Puniceibacterium sp. IMCC21224: one gene and its partner. The protein of the gene in region 2 interacts with the protein of the main gene of each other region in a pairwise test. Links are inferred from orthologs where the notes say so. Each region holds a gene or a part of one and is shown on either strand. Other genes may lie near its edges. The genes, in order: rplL and IMCC21224_RS04510.

Region 1 (11,707 bases), 2.2 Mb from region 2 along the record:
ACACCGGCATCCACAAGATCCTTGAGTGTCCCGCCAGTGACCGCACCATCCTTGTCGACGGTCCAAGTCAGCTCGTCCCCGGCTTCGACATAAATCGCGCCGGTATCTTCGTTGATGATGTCCTTGGACACAAAGCGGCCCACGACATTTTCGAACGGTACGAGCAAATCCTTGACCTTGTCGTCGTCAATCATCTGCTTGACGGCACGCGGCGTGATCTTCTTGCCAGCTTCGGCCAGAATCTCACCGGACTCGGCATCAACCAGATCAAAGGTGGGCCGGGTTCCGCGCACACGCTCGGGGAAGAATTTGGTGATCCAGCCGCGCTGGCCCTGCGCCGCTGTGAAGGTGACTGTGTTGAAATAGGCGTCCATGATCGCCTCCTGATCCATACCAAGGGCATAGAGCAGAGTGGTCACCGGCAGTTTGCGGCGGCGGTCGATCCGGGCATAAACATTATCCTTGGCATCGAATTCAAAGTCGAGCCAGGAGCCGCGATAGGGAATGATGCGGCAGGCGAACAGCAGCTTGCCCGAGGAATGCGTCTTGCCCTTGTCATGGTCAAAGAACACACCGGGGGAACGGTGCATCTGGCTGACGATAACCCGCTCGGTGCCGTTGACAACAAAGGTGCCGTTGGGTGTCATCAGGGGCATATCGCCCATGTAGACGTCCTGTTCTTTGATGTCCTTGACCGATTTCGCGCCGGTATCTTCGTCGATATCAAACACGATAAGACGCAGCGTCACTTTCAGCGGTGCAGCATAGGTCATGTCGCGCTGCTGACATTCCTCAACATCATATTTCGGCTTTTCCAGCTCGTAGCTGACAAATTCCAGGATCGATGTTTCGTTGAAATCTTTGATCGGAAAGACCGACTGGAACACGCCTTTGATGCCTTCGCCGTCAAGCGGCTGCGGCTGGTCGCCGGATTTCAGGAAAAGATCATAGGACGATTTCTGAACTTCGATCAGATTCGGCATTTCCAGAACTTCGCGGATTTTGCCGAAATACTTGCGAAGACGTTTCTGGCCAAGAAAGCTTTGCGCCATGTCAGGTGTCACCTTTTCAGTTTCTCAACGGACGCGCGGCGCTGTCGGGCCACAGCGGCACACCCATCAGAGACGGCAGAGTTTCGATCCATTCATGGCGCCCGTCCCACCGGACGCCTCCCGATCCTTGAACCTCGCCTTAGAAAAGCCCTTTGCGCCGATATGGCTGATAAGGGCCTCTCTGAGACAGGCTCGGCTGGACCCGGCAATCTCCGGATCCAGCCTGTTTTTTCAGTATTCCGGGCGCACCCGGAACCGATTACTTGAGCTCGACTTCGGCGCCAGCTGCTTCCAGCTTGCCCTTGATCTCGTCGGCTTCGGCTTTCGAAACCTGCTCTTTGACGGCTTTGCCGCCCGCTTCAACCAGGTCTTTGGCTTCTTTGAGGCCCAGACCGGTGATTGCGCGGACTTCCTTGATCACGTTGATCTTGGAGGCGCCGGCCGATTTCAGGATGACGTCGAATTCGGTCTGCTCTTCAGCAGCGGCACCGCCGGCATCTGCCGGGCCTGCCATCATCACTGCGCCGCCAGCGGCGGGCTCGATGCCGTACTCGTCTTTCAGGATAGTTTTCAGTTCTTGTGCTTCCAGCAGCGTGAGGTTCACGATTTGCTCAGCAAGTGCTTTCAGATCAGCCATTGTGACTTCTTTCCGTATCTAAATGTGTTCCAACGTCGGGATTACAACCCCACGATGATCCCATAGGTTGCTTACGCAGCCGCCTTGTCCTCGATTGTGGACAAGATGGATGCGATATTCGAAGCAGGTGCGCCAATGGCCCCGGCAATGTTCGATGCGGGTGCGCCGATGCAGCCAACGATCGAAGCAATAAGCTCCTCGCGCGACGGCATCTTCGACACGGATTCCACACCGGCCCGGTCCAGAGCATTCTCACCCATTGCGCCGCCAAGAATTTCAAACTTCTTGTTATCTTTGGCGAAGTCCTCGGCCACCTTGGCTGCTGCCACGGGGTCCTCGGAATAGGTCAGAACGGTCATGCCCGTCAGGAAGTCAGCAATGCTTGCGCAGGGCTTTCCCTCAAGGGCGATCTTGGCGAGCCTGTTCTTGGCGACGCGTACGGATGCTTCGGCAGCGCGTGCGCGCCCCCGGAGATCCTGCATCTCTGCAACCGTGAGACCTTCGTAATGTGCTACCACCACGACGCCAGAGCTTTCGAAGATCTGGCCGAGTTCCTCGACCAATTTCTCTTTCTGGGCTCTATCCACAGTTTTACTCCAAATTTGGGGGTCTCCCCCCGGCTCATGTCAGGGTGCGGTCAGACCGCACCCGTTACGGGTCCGTAGTCAGGGTCCCGAGGCCGTGATCGCCCGAAGGTCAAAGACCTGTCGGAAATCTTGTCTCGTTTCCCATCTCAGGAAGGAATTATTCCGGATATATCCCCGGAACCCTCCGTCTCGGACAGAACGAGGCCGATATTCTGGCCCCGCATTCGCCCCGAGGCTCGCGCCCCGGAGCCAATCTGTTATTCGACGTTTGCTTCGGCCACGTCTACAGTGATACCCGGGCCCATGGTCGAGCTCAGCGCGATGCGCTTGAGGTACGTCCCCTTGGCACCGGCCGGCTTTGCCTTGGTCACGGCCGAAACGAAGGCGCGGATGTTTTCCACCAGCTTGGCCTCGTCGAACGAAACCTTGCCAACGCCTGCATGCACAACACCGGCCTTTTCAGCCTTGAACTGAACCTGACCGCCCTTGGCTGCCGTGATGGCCTCCTTGACGTCCATGGTCACAGTACCGACTTTGGGGTTCGGCATCAGGTTACGCGGGCCCAGAACTTTGCCCAGACGACCGACGATCGGCATCATGTCAGGCGTCGCGATGCAACGATCAAAGTCGATCTTGCCGCCCTGAATGGCTTCCATCAGGTCTTCGGCACCAACGATATCAGCACCAGCCGCCGTGGCTTCCTCGGCCTTGGCGCCACGTGCAAAGACAGCGACGCGAACCGTCTTGCCCGTGCCATTTGGCAGACCAACGACACCGCGAACCATCTGGTCAGCGTGACGCGGGTCAACACCAAGGTTCATGGCGATCTCGACGGTTTCATCGAACTTTGCATTGGCATTGCCCTTGATCAGGGCGACGGCCTCGGCAATCGTGATATCCTCTTTGCCGGCAAAGGCCTCACGGGCCGCGCGGGTGCGTTTTCCAAGTTTAGCCATCTTACTTAACCTCGATGCCCATGGACTTTGCGGAGCCCAGAATGATCTGCATGGCGGCCTCAACGTCGTTCGCGCTCAGGTCCTTCATCTTTGCTTCGGCAATTTCACGTACCTGCGAGACAGTCACCGATGCGACAGTCTCACGGCCCGGAAGAGGCGAACCCTTAGGACGATTGCGTTTGCCCACTGGTTTCATGCCGGCTGCCTTCTTGAGGTAATAAGACGCGGGCGGCGTCTTGATTTCCATCGTAAAGGACTTGTCCTGATAATACGTGATCACAGTCGGGCACGGCGCGCCAGGCTCCATTTCCTGCGTCTTGGCGTTGAACGCCTTGCAGAACTCCATGATATTGATGCCGCGCTGACCCAGCGCCGGACCCACGGGCGGGCTCGGGTTGGCCTGCCCGGCCTTGATCTGCAGTTTCATCTTGCCAGCAAGCTTCTTTGCCATCTGGCTACTCCTTTATGTCCAACGGCCCCCTGACGCGTCAATCGGGCCTTGTCGTTGCCGTGGTGCGGTTCGGACATCGCGATGCCAACACCTCCCACGCTTGCGGCGCCCAAAGGCGCCCTACCCTCAGGCCCCCTGCTTGGTGACCTGAGTGAATTCCAGCTCGACCGGAGTTTCCCGACCAAAGATCGACACCGCGACCCGCAGGCGCTGGGTGTCTTCGTCCACACCCTCAACCATGCCGTCGAAATCTTCGAACGGACCATCGTTGACCTTGACCCGCTCACCGATCTCAAAATGTATTAGCGTACGCGGGCTATCCTCGCCTTCCTGCACATTGTGCAGGATCGCGCTGACCTCGGCGTCGCGCATCGGCATCGGACGCCCCTGCGGACCCAAAAACCCGGTTACGCGGTTGATCGAGTTGATCAGGTGGTAGCCCCGGTCGGACATTTCCATCTTGACCAATACATAGCCCGGCATGAACCGGCGCTCGGTCGTGACCTTCTTGCCGCGGCGGATCTCGATCACCTCTTCGGTCGGCACCAGAACCTCTTCGATCTGATCCTCAAGCTCCTGTTCGGCAACCGCCGTCCGGATCTGTTCGGCGATCTTCTTCTCGAAATTCGAGAGCACGCTCACCGAATACCACCGCTTCGCCATCTGGCCTCAACCCTTATTCCTGCGCCGGGCCATACCCCGCGTCTTTTTAGACTTCCGACCTGTGGGGTCGTTCTCCGAAACGAAAATCGGCGTGCAAAACGAATCATTGCACGCCCGTATGCGGAAAGTTGCCGTTGACTACCCGTCGCGCCGCCCGAGTTCAAGTGTGCCGGGCAGCTTTTCCCAACGTTTGGGCACGTCTCAGCCGAAAAACGTCAGCATCTCCTGCACGCCACTGCGGATCACGATGTCAACCAGCGCAAAAAATACCGCCGTAAGCGACGCCATGACAAATACCATGACAGTGGTCAGCAACACCTCGCGACGCGACGGCCAGACGACCTTGGCCACTTCCGACCGGACTTGCTGAACGAACTGGAGCGGGTTTGTGCGGGCCATGGATATCTTCTCTGTTAGGTTGGCCGCTGACATACGGGGTTGCGGTTCCGGTTTCAAGTGCGCACACACCCGCCCGCCTGTAGCGGGATCGTGATAGCAACACTGCGTCGCGACATGGAACCGGACGCCAACTAAATGCGTTCATGCGATTCCTTTTGTTTGATTTGTCTTTCCCTAATATTATCAACCGTTTGTGAACTCGGAATTCGACGGGAACGAAATTCGTATTTGCTGGTTGTCCTTTCATACCACGGCGCATGACGATGAGAGCGCCGGGCGAAAACGATAAAGGAGTACCATTATGAAACGCTTTATGATTGCAACCGCCCTTACCCTCAGCATGGCCGGTGGCGCTATGGCCGCGACCGAAGGCGAGATCGTCCAGATCGAAAGATACCTGCCCGATGTTGACGCGTCGACGCTCACCGATACTCAGGTTGCGAGCGCCATGAACATCATCAACAGCAGCGACATGACCAGCGAAGACATCGCCACACTGCGCAGCGTTGTAGAGGGAGCTGAATTCAAGGCTTCGCACTCATCTTCCTCGATGCTAAGTGCCGAAGAAATCGCGATACTTCAGCCGTATACCCCCGGCGTTGATCTGACCATGGTGTCGCGCGCTCAGGCACAGCCCGCTCTGGCAGTGATCAACAGCGGTGAGGCAAATGCCGATATGGGCGGCACTGTCTCTGCGATTATCATCGGCACGGACGAGGCCATCGGCGAAGGCAATTCAGCCACCGCCGGTCAGGTTGCTGCCCTCAAGCACTTCATGCCCGATCTGGATGTGAGCGCGCTGTCCGAAGCCCAGTTGAAATCGGCCCTGGCGGCGGTGAACAGCGGTACGGGTACCAACGAAGTCCGCTCCCAGCTGGAGACGATTGCGAAAAGCTGATTCAATTATCGGCCTAAGTGAATGCCTAAACAACAAAGGGGGACCATCTTTGGATGGTCCCCCTTTCTCTGTGCCGCAAGGACTTTTACCGTCTTTCCCCGCCCCCAGCGCACGAATGGGAAAATTCCGTTGCGGAACGCTTCCTATCACCGTCGATGAAGCGCCCAGACCTCTTGCATCCCGCGCGCGACACGCCATGCTGCGCGAAAACCCAAGGGGGCATTGCTGAAATGAACTGGCTGACCGACTACAAAATCCCGGTGGGGGATGTGGCCGAGGCCGTCTTTGGCTGGCTACAACAGAATGGTGGCTGGTTTTTTGATGGTTTGGCACTGGGCCTTGAGGCGATGATCGACGCAGTGCTCTGGGTGCTGCAGACGCCGCCGACGCTGTTGGTGATCGCCGCCTTTGTGGCTGGAACATGGGCCTTGCAGCGAGGCTGGAAAATTCCGCTTTTCGTGGGCCTCGGGTTCCTCTTCATCGTCAATCAGGGCTATTGGGAAGAAACAACCGAAAGCCTGACCCTCGTCTTGTCAGCCTGTGTTGTCTGCATGGGCGTGGGTGTTCCCATTGGTATCGCTGTGGCGCATCGGCCCAGATTATATGCCGCGATGCGTCCAGTGCTGGACCTGATGCAGACGCTGCCAACCTTTGTATACCTCATCCCGGCGATCGTGTTCTTTGGCATCGGTATGGTGCCAGGGCTGATCGCCACGGTGATCTTTGTGGTGCCTGCGCCGATCCGGCTGACCCATCTCGGGATTTCCAGCACCCCTACAGAGCTGCTGGAAGCAGCCGAGTCCTTTGGCGCGAAACCCAGCCAAACCCTTTGGAAAATCGAATTGCCTTATGCCCTGCCGCAAATCATGGCGGGGTTGAACCAAACAATCATGCTGTCGCTGTCGATGGTGGTGATCGCAGCACTTGTAGGTGCCGACGGGCTGGGCGTCCCGGTGGTGCGGGCGCTGAACCGCGTCGACACTGGCCTCGGATTCGAAAGCGGTTTTGTCATTGTGGTGGTTGCCATCATGCTGGATCGGATGCTGCGGGTGGGTGACAAATGAACAAGGCAGTTTCATTCGACAAAGTCTCGATCGTCTTTGGCCCGAAACCCGAGGCGGCGCTGCCACTGATGGACCGAGGACAAAGCCGGTCCGAAGTGCAGCAGGCGACCGACCAGATCCTGGGCGTGCACAATTGTTCGCTTGATGTGGAGGAAGGTGAGATCCTGGTTCTAATGGGGCTCTCAGGATCGGGTAAATCGACGCTGCTGCGGGCCGTCAACGGGCTGAACCCGGTGGCACGCGGTGCGGTGAGGGTGAATGACGGCGGCATGATGGTCGACGTTACCAAATGCAACGCCAACGCCCTGCGCCGCATCCGCCAGAGCCGTGTGGCCATGGTGTTCCAGCAGTTTGGTCTGCTGCCCTGGCGCACGGTTGCCGAAAATGTCGGGTTTGGCCTTGAGCTGGCCGGCGTCCCCACAGCGGAACGGGCGCAGAAGGTTTCAGAACAACTTAGCCTCGTGGGACTATCCGAACGGGCGAACGCCAAAGTGGCGGAACTGTCCGGCGGCATGCAACAGCGCGTGGGCCTGGCGCGGGCCTTTGCCACTCAGGCGCCGATCCTACTGATGGACGAACCATTCTCAGCGCTCGACCCGCTGATCCGATCGCGCCTTCAGGATGAATTGCTAGACCTGCAACGCGATTTGAAACGCACGATCATCTTCGTCAGCCACGATCTCGACGAAGCCTTTAAACTGGGTGGCCGGATCGCAATCATGCAGGGTGGACGCATCGTGCAATGCGGCACCCCACGCGAGATTTTTTCAGCTCCAGCCTCAGACTACGTTGCCGATTTTGTCGCAAACATGAATCCGCTCGGAGTACTGACCGCACGCGACGTGATGCTGCCTGCAAAACCTGCGGGTCTACCTACGGTGAATGCCGAGATGCCGGTGCGGGATGTCATGGCCCAGCTTGCGGGGCGACCTTGGCTGGCTGTTGAACAACTAGGCACGGTGATTGGCAGTGTCAGTGCCGACTCTATCGTTGCCCGGTTGAGCGCATAGGCTAGCGGCTGACCCCAAGAATTTTCGTACGAAAATTCTTGGGGTATACTTCGAGTGTTGCGGACTATTCAGCCGCGATCTTGTCCTGCGTTTTGGTGTCAAAATCCGAAGCGTCATGGCGCTCGCGCAGCTGGGTTTCCGGCTCACCAAAAGCGCGATTCACCATACGCCCACGCTGTACGGCGGGACGGGCGTCGATCTCGGTCGCCCACCGCAACACATTCGCATAGCTTTCCACGTCAAGGAATTCGGCCGCAGAGTAAAGCCGCCCCAGAACAAGCTGCCCATACCACGACCAGATTGCCATATCGGCGATGGTATAGTCGGGGCCCGCAAGATAGGGCGTTTCGGCCAGCCGCTTATCCAGAACATCTAGCTGACGCTTGGTCTCCATCGCGAAGCGGTTGATCGGATATTCCCACTTTTCCGGGGCGTAGGCGTAGAAATGGCCGAAACCGCCCCCCAGATAGGGCGCGGACCCCATCTGCCAGAACAGCCAGCTTAGCATTTCGGGCCGCGCCGAAGGGGCCCCCAGAAAGGCGCCGAACTTTTCCGCAAGATGCAGCAGAATAGCACCGGATTCAAAAATCCGCACCGGGGTATCGCCACTGTGATCCATCAACGCTGGAATCTTGGAATTCGGATTCACGCTGACAAAGCCGCTGCCGAACTGATCCCCATCGCCGATCTTGATCAACCATGCATCGTATTCGGCATCTCTGTGTCCTGCGGCCAGAAGCTCTTCGAACATCACGGTGACCTTGACCCCATTGGGCGTCGCCAGTGAGTAGAGCTGGAACGGGTGTTCGCCCACTGGCAGTTCCCGATCCTGGGTCGGACCGGAAATAGGACGATTGATGCTGGCAAACTGGCCACCGCTCGCGGCGTCCCAAGTCCAGACTTTGGGCGGGGTATAGGTATCGGTCATGGCAGAGGCGTCCTTTGATTTCTGCATCGAAAGAGAGATGTCCCGACACAAGATATGCAGGCGAGCAGAAAATGCCAGACGCGACCTCGGATTCGATACCTGTATCACGGCACAAGCTCTGTCCGGTGGGCAAGAACTTCGCCCCATTCGCTGTTGCTGCGGCGTTCAGAGCACGCCAATCTCGGCCAGCGCCCCAGCAAGTTCAGGCGGCAGCGCGTCCTCATGCGCCCGGGCGCCGGACAGGTCCACAGGCGCGTCGCCAGGGGCGAGATAGCGCCAGCCCTGAAACGGGCGCCGCGTGGCGGGGGTGGTGCGGATCAATTCCGGGTCCAGGACGATGGCACAGCGCCGTATGCCGTCGGCGCTGTCATGCTCATCCAGCCGCAGGATACGCTGGCGACATTGCACCAGCCCCTTGATCACCCAGTAGATCGAACCGCCGTTCAGCACGTCGGCCTCGCGGCGCGGCCTCATTCGGGTGACATGGCGCGGCAAACCGTCCGCTGTCTGCGCTCGGCCCGATGCCTGCCAAGCGGCGAGATCCTCAACCGACTCGGTGCCGACGCTGAGCTTCAGGATGTGCGTGATTTTATCCACAGTGATATCCCCCAAACCTTCCCCAGCGGCAGAACATATGGTATGTAGTTCACCCTGTTCTCCAAGCGCTGGTATGCTATCTCGCAGATAATCCTATTGCACGCCGAATCCAAGGGAATCGCCACATGACCCGCTTTGCAGCCCCCATCGCCGAACAGATCTGGGACATGAAGTACCGTCTGAAAGAAACCAACGGTACACCGATAGACGCCACAATCGAAGGCACCTGGCGGCGTATTGCTCGGTCTCTGGCCGAGGTCGAGGACGCGCCCGCGGTCTGGGAAGAGAAATTTTACGCCGCGCTGGAGGATTTCAAATACCTCCCCGCCGGGCGAATCATCGCCGGTGCCGGCACCGGGCGGGCCGTGACGCTGTTCAACTGCTTTGTCATGGGCACGGTCCCCGACAGTATGGGGGGCATTTTCGAAATGCTGCGCGAGGCGGCGCTGACCATGCAGCAGGGCGGCGGCATTGGCTATGATTTCAGCACGATCCGACCCAAGGGTGCAGGGGTCAAGGGCGTGGCGGCGGATGCCTCGGGCCCGCTCAGCTTTATGGATGTGTGGGACGCGATGTGCCGCACCATCATGTCCGCCGGCAGCCGCCGCGGCGCGATGATGGCGACCATGCGTTGCGATCACCCCGATATCGAAGGCTTTATCGCTGCCAAGGCGGACTCGGCCCGCTTGCGCATGTTTAACCTGTCGGTGCTGATCACCGATCCCTTCATGGATGCGGTTAAGGCGAACGGCCCCTGGGATCTTGTGTTCGGCGGCACCGTCTACCAAACCGTTCAGGCCCGCGACCTATGGAACCGGATTATGAAGGCAACCTATGACTACGCCGAACCCGGCGTAATCTTTATCGACCGGATCAATCAGGCCAACAATCTGAGCTATGTCGAAACCATCGCCGCCACCAACCCCTGCGGCGAACAGCCCCTGCCCCCCTACGGCGCCTGTCTTTTGGGGTCGATCAACATGGCCCGTCTGGTTACGGACCCGTTTGGCGATGCCGCCGGACTGGACGAGGCCGCGCTAAGCGAGCTGGTCGCCACCGCCGTGCGGATGATGGACAATGTCGTCGATGCGTCGAAGTTTCCGCTGCCGCAGCAGGCCGAAGAGGCCCGCAACAAACGTCGAATCGGTTTAGGGGTCACTGGGCTGGCCGACGCCCTGCTCATGGTCGGTCTGCGCTATGGCTCTGAAGAGGCGGCGCGTCAAACCGAGCAATGGCTGCATGCGATCGCCCGCGCCGCATATCTGGCGTCGGTGGATTTGGCAAAGGAGAAAGGCGCGTTTCCACTGTTTGACGCCGACGCCTATCTCTCAAGCGGAACCATGCGCGGCATGGATGACGGAGTGCGCGCGGCCATCCGCGAACATGGTATTCGCAACGCCCTGCTCACGTCGATTGCGCCCACCGGGACGATCTCACTGTTTGCCGGCAACGTGTCTTCGGGGATCGAGCCGGTGTTTGCCTATGCCTACACCCGCAAGGTACTGCAAAAGGATGGCACAAGAACCGAAGAAGAGGTCGTCGACTACGCAGTGCAGATGTGGCGCGACCGGTTCGGCGACGCGCCCTTGCCCGACTATTTCGTGAACGCCCAGACGCTTGCGCCCCTGGACCACGTGCGGATGCAGGCGGCGGCGCAGAAATGGGTGGATTCGTCAATTTCCAAAACGATCAACTGCCCCGAGGATATTTCCTTTGAAGATTTCAAAGAGGTTTATCTAGAGGCTTGGGATTCGGGATGTAAGGGCTGCACGACTTACCGGCCGAATGATGTGACCGGGTCAGTTCTGTCGGTGTCGGAGGAGAAGGTTCAAGGACGCGGAGACTTTGCTTCTCACATAAAAGCACTTTCCAGAACAAAGAACATGAGCTTGAGAACAATTTCCACTGAGGCGGGGCTTGGCCAGAATTTTCTACAGCAAATGCTGAGGGATGGGAAATCCCCGTCGTTAGAAAACGCTGATAAAATCGCAAAGGTTCTGGGCATACCAGTGACTGAACTGATGCCTCAAACGAATGCACCCGAAGTCGTCACCACCTCCGATTCCGAACCACAGCAGCCTCATGGTGATGTGGTCTACATGACAGAACCGCTAGACCGCCCCCAGCAGCTTGAGGGCAACACCTACAAGCTCAAATGGCCCGACAGCGAACACGCGATCTATCTGACCATCAACGACATCATTGTCGGCGGCCGCCGTCGCCCGTTCGAGGTGTTCATCAACTCCAAGAACATGGAGCATTTCGCCTGGACCGTGGCCCTGACCCGCATGATCTCGGCGGTGTTCCGACGCGGCGGCGACGTGACCTTTGTGGTCGAGGAACTGAAGGCCGTGTTTGACCCACGCGGCGGCGCCTGGGTCAAAGGTAAATACATCCCCTCTATCCTCGCCGCCATCGGCGGCGTGATCGAAGAACACCTGATTTTCACCGGTTTCCTCGAAGGC
Region 2 (11,897 bases):
GCGATGGAGGCGGCGCAGCGTGCCAGCGTCACCGTTATCCAGATCCTCGGCGCGCAGAACATGTCGAACCGGTTTTATTCGGTGCACCCGCGCCGCAATGACCGGTTTCTCAAGGCGTCGGACCTGTTGCAGATCCTGTATCAAGAGGTGGATTTTACCGAGTTCAACTTTAACCGTCATATGCTGACGCAGTTGCGGGATCTCTCAGAAGAGCGATTTGATAAGGTTGCCGCAGAGTTGCGGATGGCCTGGGTGTCCCGGATGAAACACATTCTTTCGGTGTTGCGGCAGCCGGTCTATCTGCTCTGGTTCGCGCAATCGTCACCGAGTGAGACGCCGCTGACCGCGATTGAGGGTGAACCATTGTTCATCGACCGCCAGATGATCGAAAGCCTGCGCCCGCGCTGCGCCGGGATCATCGAGGTCACGCCCAGCGATATCGCACGCGCCATGGGGACCGATGGCATGATTTTTAACGAGTTCGAGGCGTGCGCCGCGCAGGAATTGATGGGTCCGCAGGCGCATATCGAGGCGGCGGATGCGCTGCTGAAATCGCTCGACCCGCTGATGCAGAAACAGGCCTGACCTGACAATAAAAATACCCGCCCCCGGTTCAAGGGGGCGGGCCAGACGAATGTCGCAGGATGTGCGATCTTAGCCAAGCTTTTCAGTGAGTTCTGGCAGCGCGGTGAACAGATCTGCAACCAGGCCGAAATCGGCGACCTGGAAAATCGGCGCCTCTTCGTCCTTGTTGATCGCGACGATGATCTTGGAATCCTTCATCCCGGCAAGGTGTTGGATCGCGCCCGAGATACCAACCGCGATGTATAGGTCCGGCGCCACCACTTTGCCGGTCTGGCCAACCTGCCAGTCGTTCGGGGCGTAACCCGAATCGACCGCCGCGCGTGACGCACCAACCGCCGCGCCCAGTTTGTCGGCCAGCTTTTCGATCAGCGCAAAATCGGCCTCGGAGCCGACACCGCGACCGCCCGATACCACAATGCCCGCCGAGGTCAGTTCAGGACGGTCCGAGGCTGCGACCTTGTCTTCGACCCACTCCGAAAGATCGGGGTTGTCGCCAGCGGCGATATCCTCAATCGGGGCCGAACCGCCAGCCGCGGCAGCCTCAAAGGTTGATGTCCGGAAGGTGATGACCTTTTTCGCATCGCCAGAGCGCACGGTCTGCATGGCGTTGCCTGCATAAATCGGACGCACAAAGGTATCCGCATCCACTACTGACGTGACATCCGTCAGCACCATCACATCCAGCAGGGCCGCGACGCGGGGCAGGATGTTCTTAGCATCGGTGGTGGCGGGCGCAACAATGTGACTGTAATCTGCGGCAAGCGAAGTGATCAGCGCCGCCACAGGCTCCGCCAGGCGGTGTCCATACAGCGCATCCTCGGCCACCAGTACCTTGGCAACGCCGTCAATGGTCGCGGCCTCTTTCGCAGCATCCGCCGCAGCGGCACCGCAGCACAGCACGGTCACATCCCCCAACGACTGCGACGCGGTCACAGCCTTGGCGGTGGCATCCATCGCCAGCGCGCCGTCGTTGATTTCGGCAATCAGAAGTACAGCCATCAGACAGCCCCCGCTTCCTTGAGTTTCGCCACAAGCTCGTCCACCGAGCCAACCTTGATTCCGGCGGCACGTTCCGACGGCTCGCCGGTTGTGACAACGGTCAGGCGGGGCGTGACATCGACGCCGTAATCGCCAGGGGTCTTTTCATCCAAAGGTTTCTTCTTTGCCTTCATGATGTTGGGCAGCGACGCATACCGCGGTTCGTTCAGGCGCAGGTCAGTTGAAATGATCGTGGGCATCTTGACCTTGAGGGTCTGCAACCCGCCGTCGACTTCGCGCGTGACCACGGCATGATCGCCGTCGACGTCGATGTCATTGGCATACATCGCCTGCGACCAGCCCAGCAGGGCCGACAGCATCTGACCGGTGGCGCCCAGATCGTTATCAATCGCCTGCTTGCCGCACAGGACAAGGCCCGGCTCTTCTTCCTTGACGATGGCGGCCAGAACCTTGGCCACGGCCAGCGGTTCAATATCGGTATGCACGTCATCGGCCGCGACCACCAGAATGGCGCGGTCAGCACCCATGGCCAGCGCGGTGCGCAGCGTTTCCTGCGCCTGCTTGACGCCAATGGACACGGCGATGACCTCGGTGGCCTTACCGGCTTCGCGCAGGCGGATGGCCTCTTCGACGGCGATCTCGTCGAACGGGTTCATCGACATCTTGACGTTGGCCAGATCGACGCCGGAACCGTCCGCTTTGACGCGAACTTTCACGTTGTAGTCGATCACGCGTTTGACAGGCACAAGAACCTTCATCTGCAGTGGTCTCCATTTGCTTGGCGCGCAAACTTGCGCGACGGTGGGGATTATGAATGGCGTGATAACGCTTTGAGCCAGAGGGAAACAGCGCAAAAGCGTCTTGTTAGCGCCAACCTACGCCGCGTTTCGTCGCATCCGGTGCCCGGTGCCTGCCTCGCCGCCGAAACGTGCTCTGGGAAAACCCCTTCTTCTCTTCCTAAATACGCAAATCCGCAGTCGCAACGGGCGGATCAGTCGCAAATAGCGCGCAACGTCTGCCAATGTTGCGGACTCAGCAGGGTCGCCGCTTCGAACCCCTCGGGTGTCGCCCTGCGGGCAGCGGCAATACGATCACCCAGATCAGGGTGGCTCAGAAAATGCGCGATCAGGCCGCTTGTCCCGCCTCCCATTGCTCGAAACCGCTCGAACATCTGCGCCAGTGCGTCGGGCGGCAGGGCGGCGTCACGCAGCATCTGATGCGCAAAAAGATCGGCCGCTGCCTCGGCCTCCTGGCTATAGCTGGCCTGAATCAGCCGTTCTGCCAGGAACAGAACGACCGCGCCGCCGGCAAAATCGCCAAAGAGCAACCCAAGAACCCCGATTGACCCGGCAGAGCGCAGGGCATGCCGGGTCGGATCGCGGCTGACCACATGGCCAATTTCGTGCGCCAGAACGGCGGCAACCTCTTCGGGCGACTCCGCGCTTTGGATCAGCCCGTCGAACAGCACGACATAGCCACCGGGCAGGGCGAAGGCGTTGACCATGTCGTGGCCCAGAACATGAACCGACAACGGCTGTCCGGGATCCTGCGCGGCGGTCAGGCGGCTACGGATCTTGTTCAGCGCGGCAAGGCCGGGGGCAGAGTCGCACACCGGGACCGGCGACAAACCACTTTCATCCAGTGCATCGCGGATCTGGTTGAGGGTGACTTCGCCCAGGGCCCGTTCGCCCGCAGGCGGCACAAAAGCAGCGAGCCGGTCCGCCAGCAGCGGCACCAGCACCAGGACAATCAGCGCAACCGAAGCAATTGCGGCACCAGCCCAGACCAGCAACCGCCCGCGCCGCGTGACCGGAGCGCGACGCCGCAACCGGGGAAGGCGCGGCGCAAGGCTTCGGTCGGGCAGGATCAGCCGTTGCAGCGGATCATCACGCAAACGCAGCACAAAAAGGTCACCACCAGCCTGATCGGGGACTTCGCGGATGTCGCGCAGAGGCCAGTCGATGTCGACCCCACTGACCAGCGTGGCACGGTCCTCGTCTATGGCGAGCGTGACTTCGCGCGGTTCGGGGCGCGTCCCGTCCAGAAACAGCGCCTGCGAGTGGAACCGGGCGGGGCTGCCGCCGACGCGGATCACGGTGTCGGGAGGAGCCATCCTGCTCATATTGAGGCCCCCACATCCAGCGCCTCGGCAAAGCCTTCGGCCTGCTGCACCTCGTCTCTTGGGCGCTGGCGGATCGCGGACAGGGCGTCGGGATTGGTGACGCTTAGCCCGTTTGCGTAGTGGCGCATCACCGGCAAGGTGACAAACGTATGAGCCAGAGCGGACCATAGCAGAAATATCGTGAAATAGAGCGCGGCACTGACGCCGAGAATCAGCGCACGCGGTACATTTTCCAGAAAATCCAATGCTCCGCCCAAATCCATTTCGACCAGCATTTCGGCTGCCTGCAAAGCCAGCATCAGCGGCGCAAGGATTAGGGCGGGCAGGGCGACAGCCAGCAGTACCATCAGATAGCCCAGCACATAGATCATCAGAATTCGCCAGGGATTGGCCCGCAGCGTCAGGCCGACACCGTCAAGGCGCTTGGTCCCGGTCAGCAGTCGCAGGGTCTCGACTCGGTAATGCACCACCCCGTACAGCGCGATCAGTGCGGAAAGGACCGCCAAAATGCCGCCCATTCCGGCATTTTTGGTCAGAAATGCGGCACCCGCCCCGGCCCCGAAGAGCAGCGCCAGAAAGAGCGGTTTCGTTGCGGGATACAGCATCTGCCATCGTCCGCCCTGTTCCATCCGCGCCGTACCAAAGGATGTGCGTTCTGTCTTGTAGCGCTCCAATGCAAAGGTCATGCGCGGCCAGAGCAGCCCGAGGCTGAGGATGGTGATGGCCCAGTGCATCAGCGCCCGGCCAACATAGCCGCATGCTCCGGAGTCGAGACCGAACCGCAACCCGCGCCACCGGGTGCGGGCCAGAACGTAACGCCGCGACCGGTACTGCGCGTAAAACCACAGCGGGATCACCCCGACAAAGCTGAGCAGATAGGCAACGCCATTGCCCTGAAACAGCGAAAAGCTGATGAACATCAGCGCCAGATTCACGATGCCGATATAAAAGGCAAGGATGACAACGGCGACAAAGAAACCCAACAGCTTTTCCACCGGATCGCCGACATATTCCAATGGCAGCCCGCCGGGGCGGATTGCCGACCAGTACCAACGCCGCAGCCGGGTCTTCATCCAGAAGCGGTAGAATCCCAGCGTCAGCACAGTCAGAAACCCGGTGCGCAGCGCCAGCCCGAACACCGCAGCGCGACGCCCGACCCAGTCAGTAGTCAGCGTGTCAGTTGAATCGGTTGTCACGGGGGAAGCCACGCGGTGCCATGCGACCGGAGGTGGCACGCTTGGCGATCCATTCGGCAAGATTGCTTTCGGTTCGGGTGCGTCCGGCAGGGTCGCGCCACGAGAGGCCCGCCTCCAGGGTGAAGGTGGTTGCATCTGACAGGCCCCCGTCCTTGTACTTTTGCAGCCGCACGCCCTTGCCCCGGCCCATTTCCGGCAGCTCTTCCAGACTAAAGACCAGCACCTTGCGGTTGTCGCCGACCACGGCCACGGCGTTGCCGGTGACGGGTTTGCAGATCTTGGCGCGCACGTCGTCGCGCACGTTCAGAACCTGCCGTCCGCTGCGGGTCTGGGCGACAACGTCGGCCTCGGGCACGACAAAGCCATCGCCGGCAGATGAGGCGACCAGCAGTTTGCGGTCTGGATCATGGATGAACAGATCGACAATCTCGGCCTCGTTCGGCAGATCGACGATCAGGCGCAGCGGTTCACCCATGCCGCGCCCGCCGGGCAGATTCGCCGCCGACAGGGTATAGAACCGCCCATTAGCGCCAAAAGCCAGCAGACGGTCGGTGGTTTCGGCGTGGAAGACAAAGCGCGGTCCATCGCCATCCTTGAACTTCAGCTCGCGGGTCAGGTCGATATGGCCAGTCATGGCACGGATCCAGCCCATCTGGCTGCAAACCACGGTGATCGGTTCGCGGTCAATCATCGCCTCAAGCGGAACATCGGGCGTATCCGTCGCATCGGCAAAGCTGGTGCGGCGTTTGCCACCGTCGGCATCCTTGCCGAACCGTTTGCGGGTGGCGCGCAGTTCGTCGGCGATGGTGGACCATTGCAGGTCATCACTGTCGAGAAGATCCTCGAGTCCCGCACGTTCTGCCATCAGCTTGTCACGCTCGGCCACCAGCTCCATCTCTTCGAGACGGCGCAAGCTGCGCAGGCGCATGTTCAGGATCGCTTCGGCCTGCACATCCGTGAGGCCCAGCCCTTCGTCACCCGATATCGGAGGCGGAGAGACATAGTCGGATTCGTCGGTGGCGCGCTTGCGTTTGGTGCCCCAGTCCTCGCGCATCAGCGCGGCCTTTGGCTCGTCGTCGTAGCGGATGATGTCGATCACCCGGTCAAGGTTGAGGAAGGCGACGATCAGCCCCTCAAGCACCTCAAGCCGGTGGTCGATCTTTTCCATCCGGTGTTTGGACCGGCGGACCAGCACGTCGCGGCGGAAGTCGAGAAAGGCGCGCAGCACCTCTTTCATTGAGCAGACCTTGGGCGTGACCCCATCAATCAGCACGTTCATGTTGAGCGAGAACCGGATCTCAAGATCCGAGTTGCGGAACAGCATGCCCATCAGCATGTCGGGTTCGACATTCTTGGAGCGCGGTTCCAGAATCAATCGCACATCTTCGGTGCTTTCGTCCCGCACATCGGCGAGGATCGGCACCTTTTTGATGTGGATCAGCTCGGCGAGGCGTTCGATCAGCTTGGATTTTTGCACCTGATACGGGATTTCGGTCACGACGACCTGCCACTGGCCGCGGCCCAGATCCTCGACCTCCCAACGGCAGCGCAGGCGGAACGATCCGCGCCCGGTGCTGTAGGCCGTCGCGATGCTGTCGCGCGGTTCGACCAGCACACCGCCGGTCGGAAAGTCGGGGCCGGGGACATATTGCAGCAATGTGTCGTCTGCGGCGTTCGGGGTCTTGATCAGATGCAGGCAGGCCCCGATCAATTCGGCGATGTTGTGCGGCGGGATGTTGGTCGCCATGCCAACGGCAATACCGCTTGCACCATTGGCCAAAAGGTTAGGGTAGGACGCAGGCAGCACCACAGGTTCTGCGAGGCGGCCATCGTAGTTGGGGCGAAAATCGACGGCATTCTCGTCCAACCCGTCAAGCAGCGCCTCGGACATCACGGTCATCCGCGCTTCTGTGTAGCGCGAGGCGGCGGGGTTATCGCCGTCGATGTTGCCAAAGTTGCCCTGACCGTCGACCAGCGGGTAGCGAATGGTGAAATCCTGCGCCAGACGCGCCATGGCATCATAGATCGCCACGTCGCCATGCGGGTGGAAATCGCCCATGGTGTCGCCGCTGATCTTGGCGGACTTCAAAAAGCCGCCTGTCGCGCTCAGACGCAGCCGCCGCATGGCGTAAAGAATGCGCCGATGCACCGGTTTTAACCCATCTCGAGCGTCAGGCAACGCACGGTGCATGATCGTGCTTAACGCATAGGTCAGATAGCGGTCGCCGATGGCGCGGCGCAGTGGCTCGGCCACGTCGCGTGGGTTCATGTTGGGGTCATCGACTGTATCGCTCATAGATGAGGTGATATCCGGCCCCACCGCACCCGTAAAGCGACAGCGGGGAAGATTCTGGATTTTCCCTTGGTGGCGTGTTGGGGAATCGGTTAATTTGAACGAACCCCCGGATCGAGTCTGCTGCCCGAGGGGATTTTTGTCGTAGTGTGACCGGGGGGTACGCGAATATGACGCGCTTTATTCTGCTGAGCTTTGGTTTTCTCGCCTGGGCGTTTTACGAAATGAGCGGCGGCGGCGATTTTCGCGCCGGGTCGGTGACGCTCAGCTCGCCTCTGGCGCAGTCAGAGGCGGCGCAGACGCCTGACGTGGTGGCACGTGCGGACACAAGTGCCGCAGAGCTGACCGGAGTGGCGCGTGCGGCGTTGGCGCCAGACCCATCGTCGAATCTGGGTGTGACCTTGACTGCGGTTGCGCCCGTGACGTCTGTGCCGCAGGTCGATACTGATGCCGGGGTCGCGTCACTGCCGCAGCAACAGGACAAGGCGGCCATCGCCGAAGCTTTGACTCTGGCGCTGGAAAGTCAGGAACCTGCAACCGAGGAAGCTGCGGAAACACTGCAGGTTGTCGAAGACCTACAGCCGAGCATCTATGACACCTCCGGCGATCTGCGCGAGGTTGCGGGCAACCGGGTCAATCTGCGCAACGGACCTGGCACCGACTATGGCGTCGTCACGCGGCTGGGCCGGGGGGATGCGGTTGTGGTGCTCGAAGAGCCGGGTAATGGCTGGCTCAAGCTTCAGGTTGTGGACAGTGCCAGCGTCGGTTGGATGGCGGATTTTCTGGTCACAGCATCGGTTAACTGACGGTCCCGTCGCGCCGCCGTTGCGGGACGGGTTGCACCTGAGCCGCAGCACAGGCATGACGATTCGAGCAATCGCCGGGGGCCGTCATGCAAAAATCCATCCTTATCACGGGCTGTTCTTCGGGCATTGGGCTTGATGCGGCGCGCACATTGGCGCAGCGCGGCTGGCGGGTGTTTGCCTCCTGCCGGTCGCAACTGGATTGTGATCGACTGCGGGCCGAGGGTTTCGCCAGCCCGCGCATTGATTACGAGGACAGCGCCAGCATCGCGTCCGGCCTGGCCGAGGTGCTTGAGGCGACGGGCGGCACATTGGATGCACTGTTCAATAACGGCGCCTATGCGATTCCCGGCCCGCTTGAAGATGTCCCAACAGCTGCCCTGCGCACCATTTTCGAAGCCAATCTGATCGGCTGGCACGACCTGACCAATCAGGTGATTCCGGTGATGCGGCGGCAGGGACACGGACGCATTATCAACAACTCGTCGGTTCTGGGGCTTGTCGGAATGAAGTGGCGCGGCGCCTATGTGGCGACAAAGTTTGCGCTTGAGGGGCTGTCAGATGTCTTGCGGATGGAAATGGTCGAAACCGGAATACATGTCATCCTGATCGAACCCGGCCCAATCGAGACGGATTTCCGCAAGAACGCGATTTTTCAGTTTGAAAAGTGGATCGACTGGGAAAACTCGGCCCGCGTCGCGCAGTATCGCACCTCACTGAAAGACCAACTCTATCAGGGCAGCGCAAAGGGGCCGCAATGGCCGGCCTCAGCAGTGACGGTAAAAGTTATTCACGCACTCGAGGCGCGACGCCCCCACGTGCGCTATTATGTAACGGCGCCGACCTATGCGATGGGGGTGCTGCGCCGGTTGTTGCCGGGTCGGATGCTGGACTGGGTCTTGGCACGCGGCTGAATACCACATTCGCTTTTGCCCCCGACGGGGCTAAATGACAGCACAAGACGAAATGAACGGGTAAGGCACAATGCGGGACGATCCTCTTTTCATCGTGATGGCGCTGGCGATGCTGGTTGTGGTCATTATTCTCATGACCGGCATCGGCGGTTTTGCCAAAGGTGGCGAGTTCAATCGCAAATATGGCAACAAGCTGATGCGCGCCCGGATTGTGGCGCAGTTCGTGGCAGTGATTCTGATCCTGCTGTTTGTCTGGTTGCGAGGGGGGAGCTGACCACATGGTGGTGCTGAACAAGATTTACACGCGGACCGGGGACGCGGGGGAAACTGCGCTGGGAAATGGCGTGCGGGTGGCCAAACATTCGATGCGGGTGACAGCCTATGGCACCACGGACGAGTTGAATGCGGTGGTCGGCATCGCCCGGCTGCATTGCCCGCCCGAGTTGGATGCGCAACTGGCGCTGGTGCAAAATGACCTGTTCGATTTGGGTGCGGATTTGTGCCGCCCCGAGATGGAAAAGGACGCCGAGGCCGAATACCCGGTGCTGCGCATGGTCGCGCCACAGGTCGACCGGCTTGAGCGCGAGATTGATGCGATGAACGCGCGGCTTAAGCCATTGCGCAGTTTCATTCTTCCGGGCGGGTCAGCTGCATCGGCCCATCTGCACCAATGCCGGACAGTGGCGCGGCGGGCCGAGCGGTTGGTGGTCGAACTGGCCACGGTCGAAGCGGTCAATCCGATCGCCGTCAAATACCTGAACCGACTGAGCGACTGGTTTTTTGTTGCGGCACGCATCACCAACGATGACGGCAGCGCGGATGTCTTGTGGGTTCCAGGGGCGAACCGCTAACAGTGGCAGGGCGGCCAGTGGACGGCCCTGCCCCCGAAAGCGTCGGCAGGCGCAGGCCCGCAGGGCTGGTGCAATCGCGACTTGGTTCGCCGTGCCCGATTTCACGCTGCGGACGTTCCGCACTCCATGGCTACATTGGCCCGAAGTTGAGCCAGCCCCCAACCGCTCCGTCGCATTGCAACAAACCTGCGGCTGCGGTATCCCGTGCAGGGTTTGGCGAAGGAATGCACAGATGCGGCACGTATTGATCAGTCTTGCGGTGGGGCTTTTTCTGGCCGGCTGTGCGGATGGCGCGCGTGAGTTGCAAAAACCGGTAGAGCCGCTGGGCAACTTCAAACTGGGGCATGCGATTGTCGTCGCGCCCAACATCGTTCAGGGGCCCGCGTCGCGCGATGCCACGGCTGACGAATGGATCGCAGGCGTTGATGCTGCGCTTGAGGAACGGTTCCGCCGCTACGATGGCGAGAGTTTTTACCACCTCGGCGTTAGTGTCGAGGGCTATGTTTTGGCGCTGCCAGGTGTGCCGTTGGTGTTCAACCCAAAGTCGGTGTTGATCGTCAAGGTTACAGTGTTCGATGACGCCACGCAGAAAAAGCTCAATGAAGAGCCTGAACAGATCACCGTGCTCGAAGCGATTTCGCCCGAGACGATGGTCGGGTCGGGCGTGACCCAGTCCAAGGCGCGCCAGATGGAGCTGCTGTCGGCCAATGCCGCGCTCAAGATCGAGACGTGGATGCGCAAGATGCAAAAGGAAAAGGGCTGGTTTGGCGGGCCCGAAGCTGATCGCGTCGATACAGAGCCAGATGACGCCGAGACGACTGAATTGGACCCAAGGGTGCAGCCGGCAGCTACGCCCGAGGCGCCCGCTAACGCGCCGGAAAATACGCCCGAGGGGTTCGACGTCATTGTGGCCGGTCCGGTCCCGGCGACCCGCTGAACCCTGGCCGCGCGCCTGCGGTTCGAGTTTGTGGGCGCGCCTTTGGATGAGCCGCAACCGCCGCCTTGGTTTGGGTGCTGTGCGTGGCGATCCAGCGGATCAGATCCCTTGATTTTTCCTGTGTGAACCAATACATCGCCCGCGATGAGAAACGGGTGCGTAGGCATCCCCCAACGCAAAGGGCGCCTGGACAAAATGGCAAAGGCAAAGTTTGAACGTAACAAGCCGCACTGCAACATCGGCACGATTGGTCACGTTGACCACGGCAAGACGACGCTGACGGCGGCGATCACCAAGTATTTCGGCGAATTCCGCGCCTATGACCAGATTGACGGGGCGCCCGAAGAAAAGGCCCGCGGCATCACGATCTCGACCGCGCATGTGGAGTACGAGACCGAGAACCGCCACTACGCCCACGTCGACTGCCCCGGCCACGCCGACTACGTCAAGAACATGATCACCGGTGCGGCGCAGATGGACGGTGCGATCCTGGTTGTGAACGCTGCCGACGGCCCGATGCCCCAAACGCGCGAGCATATCCTGCTTGGTCGTCAGGTCGGTATCCCGTCGATGGTTGTGTTCATGAACAAGGTCGATCAGGTCGACGACGAAGAGCTGCTTGAGCTGGTCGAGATGGAAATCCGCGAACTGCTGTCGATGTACGACTACCCGGGCGACGATATTCCGATCATCGCAGGCTCGGCTCTGGCCGCGATGGAAGGCCGTGATCCCGAAATCGGCGAGAACAAGATCCGCGAACTGATGGCCGCTGTGGACGAGTATATTCCCCAGCCCGCACGCGCCGTCGACCAGCCGTTCCTGATGCCGATCGAGGATGTATTCTCGATCTCGGGTCGTGGTACGGTTGTGACCGGTCGTGTTGAGCGTGGCGTGATCAACGTTGGCGACAGCATTGAAATCGTTGGTATTCGTGACACCAAGACCACGACCTGCACCGGTGTGGAAATGTTCCGCAAGCTGCTGGATCGCGGTGAGGCAGGCGACAACGTCGGCGTGCTGCTGCGCGGTATCGACCGTGAAGGTGTTGAGCGTGGCCAGGTGCTGTGCAAGCCCAAGTCGGTGAACCCGCACACCAAGTTCGAAGCCGAGGCGTATATCCTGACCAAGGAAGAGGGTGGCCGTCACACGCCGTTCTTTGCGAACTACCGCCCGCAGTTCTACTTCCGCACGACGGAC

The links.
Region 1: the proteins of IMCC21224_RS04510 (region 2) and rplL interact in binary tests that used the Escherichia coli proteins (3 or more experiments, as listed by UniProt). The link is inferred for Puniceibacterium sp. IMCC21224 from one-to-one orthologs.

The regions. Positions count from the first base shown.
Region 1 is NZ_LDPY01000001.1:3,203,463-3,215,169, forward strand. Bases 1-2,805 are described here. They hold rplL (50S ribosomal protein L7/L12), read right to left. Parts: upstream 1,690-2,805; coding sequence 1,312-1,689; downstream 1-1,311. Other genes in these bases: rpoB (DNA-directed RNA polymerase subunit beta), read right to left, coding at 1-1,052; rplJ (50S ribosomal protein L10), read right to left, coding at 1,761-2,276; rplA (50S ribosomal protein L1), read right to left, coding at 2,534-2,805. Outside these bases: more of rplA, read right to left, coding at 2,806-3,232; rplK (50S ribosomal protein L11), read right to left, coding at 3,234-3,683; transcription termination/antitermination protein NusG, read right to left, coding at 3,810-4,346; preprotein translocase subunit SecE, read right to left, coding at 4,548-4,745; IMCC21224_RS26565 (hypothetical protein), read left to right, coding at 5,047-5,643; choW (choline ABC transporter permease subunit), read left to right, coding at 5,874-6,707; choV (choline ABC transporter ATP-binding protein), read left to right, coding at 6,704-7,717; yghU (glutathione-dependent disulfide-bond oxidoreductase), read right to left, coding at 7,782-8,645; IMCC21224_RS14895 (DUF1489 family protein), read right to left, coding at 8,811-9,242; IMCC21224_RS14900 (adenosylcobalamin-dependent ribonucleoside-diphosphate reductase), read left to right, coding at 9,368-11,707. UniProt on the Escherichia coli protein: The binding site for several of the GTPase factors involved in protein synthesis (IF-2, EF-Tu, EF-G and RF3). Is thus essential for accurate translation.
Region 2 is NZ_LDPY01000001.1:970,530-982,426, forward strand. What follows is about bases 4,541-7,535. They hold IMCC21224_RS04510 (DNA topoisomerase IV subunit A), read right to left. Parts: upstream 7,199-7,535; coding sequence 4,883-7,198; downstream 4,541-4,882. Other genes in these bases: IMCC21224_RS04505 (DUF898 domain-containing protein), read right to left, coding at 4,541-4,902; IMCC21224_RS04515 (SH3 domain-containing protein), read left to right, coding at 7,366-7,535. In the rest of the region: IMCC21224_RS04485 (DUF6473 family protein), read left to right, coding at 1-585; IMCC21224_RS04490 (electron transfer flavoprotein subunit alpha/FixB family protein), read right to left, coding at 655-1,584; IMCC21224_RS04495 (electron transfer flavoprotein subunit beta/FixA family protein), read right to left, coding at 1,584-2,342; IMCC21224_RS04500 (M48 family metallopeptidase), read right to left, coding at 2,576-3,706; more of IMCC21224_RS04505, read right to left, coding at 3,703-4,540; more of IMCC21224_RS04515, read left to right, coding at 7,536-8,001; IMCC21224_RS04520 (SDR family NAD(P)-dependent oxidoreductase), read left to right, coding at 8,088-8,912; IMCC21224_RS04525 (twin transmembrane helix small protein), read left to right, coding at 8,983-9,186; IMCC21224_RS04530 (cob(I)yrinic acid a,c-diamide adenosyltransferase), read left to right, coding at 9,191-9,763; IMCC21224_RS04535 (hypothetical protein), read left to right, coding at 9,996-10,700; tuf (elongation factor Tu), read left to right, coding at 10,896-11,897. UniProt on the Escherichia coli protein: Topoisomerase IV is essential for chromosome segregation; it is the principal protein responsible for decatenating newly replicated chromosomes. It relaxes supercoiled DNA.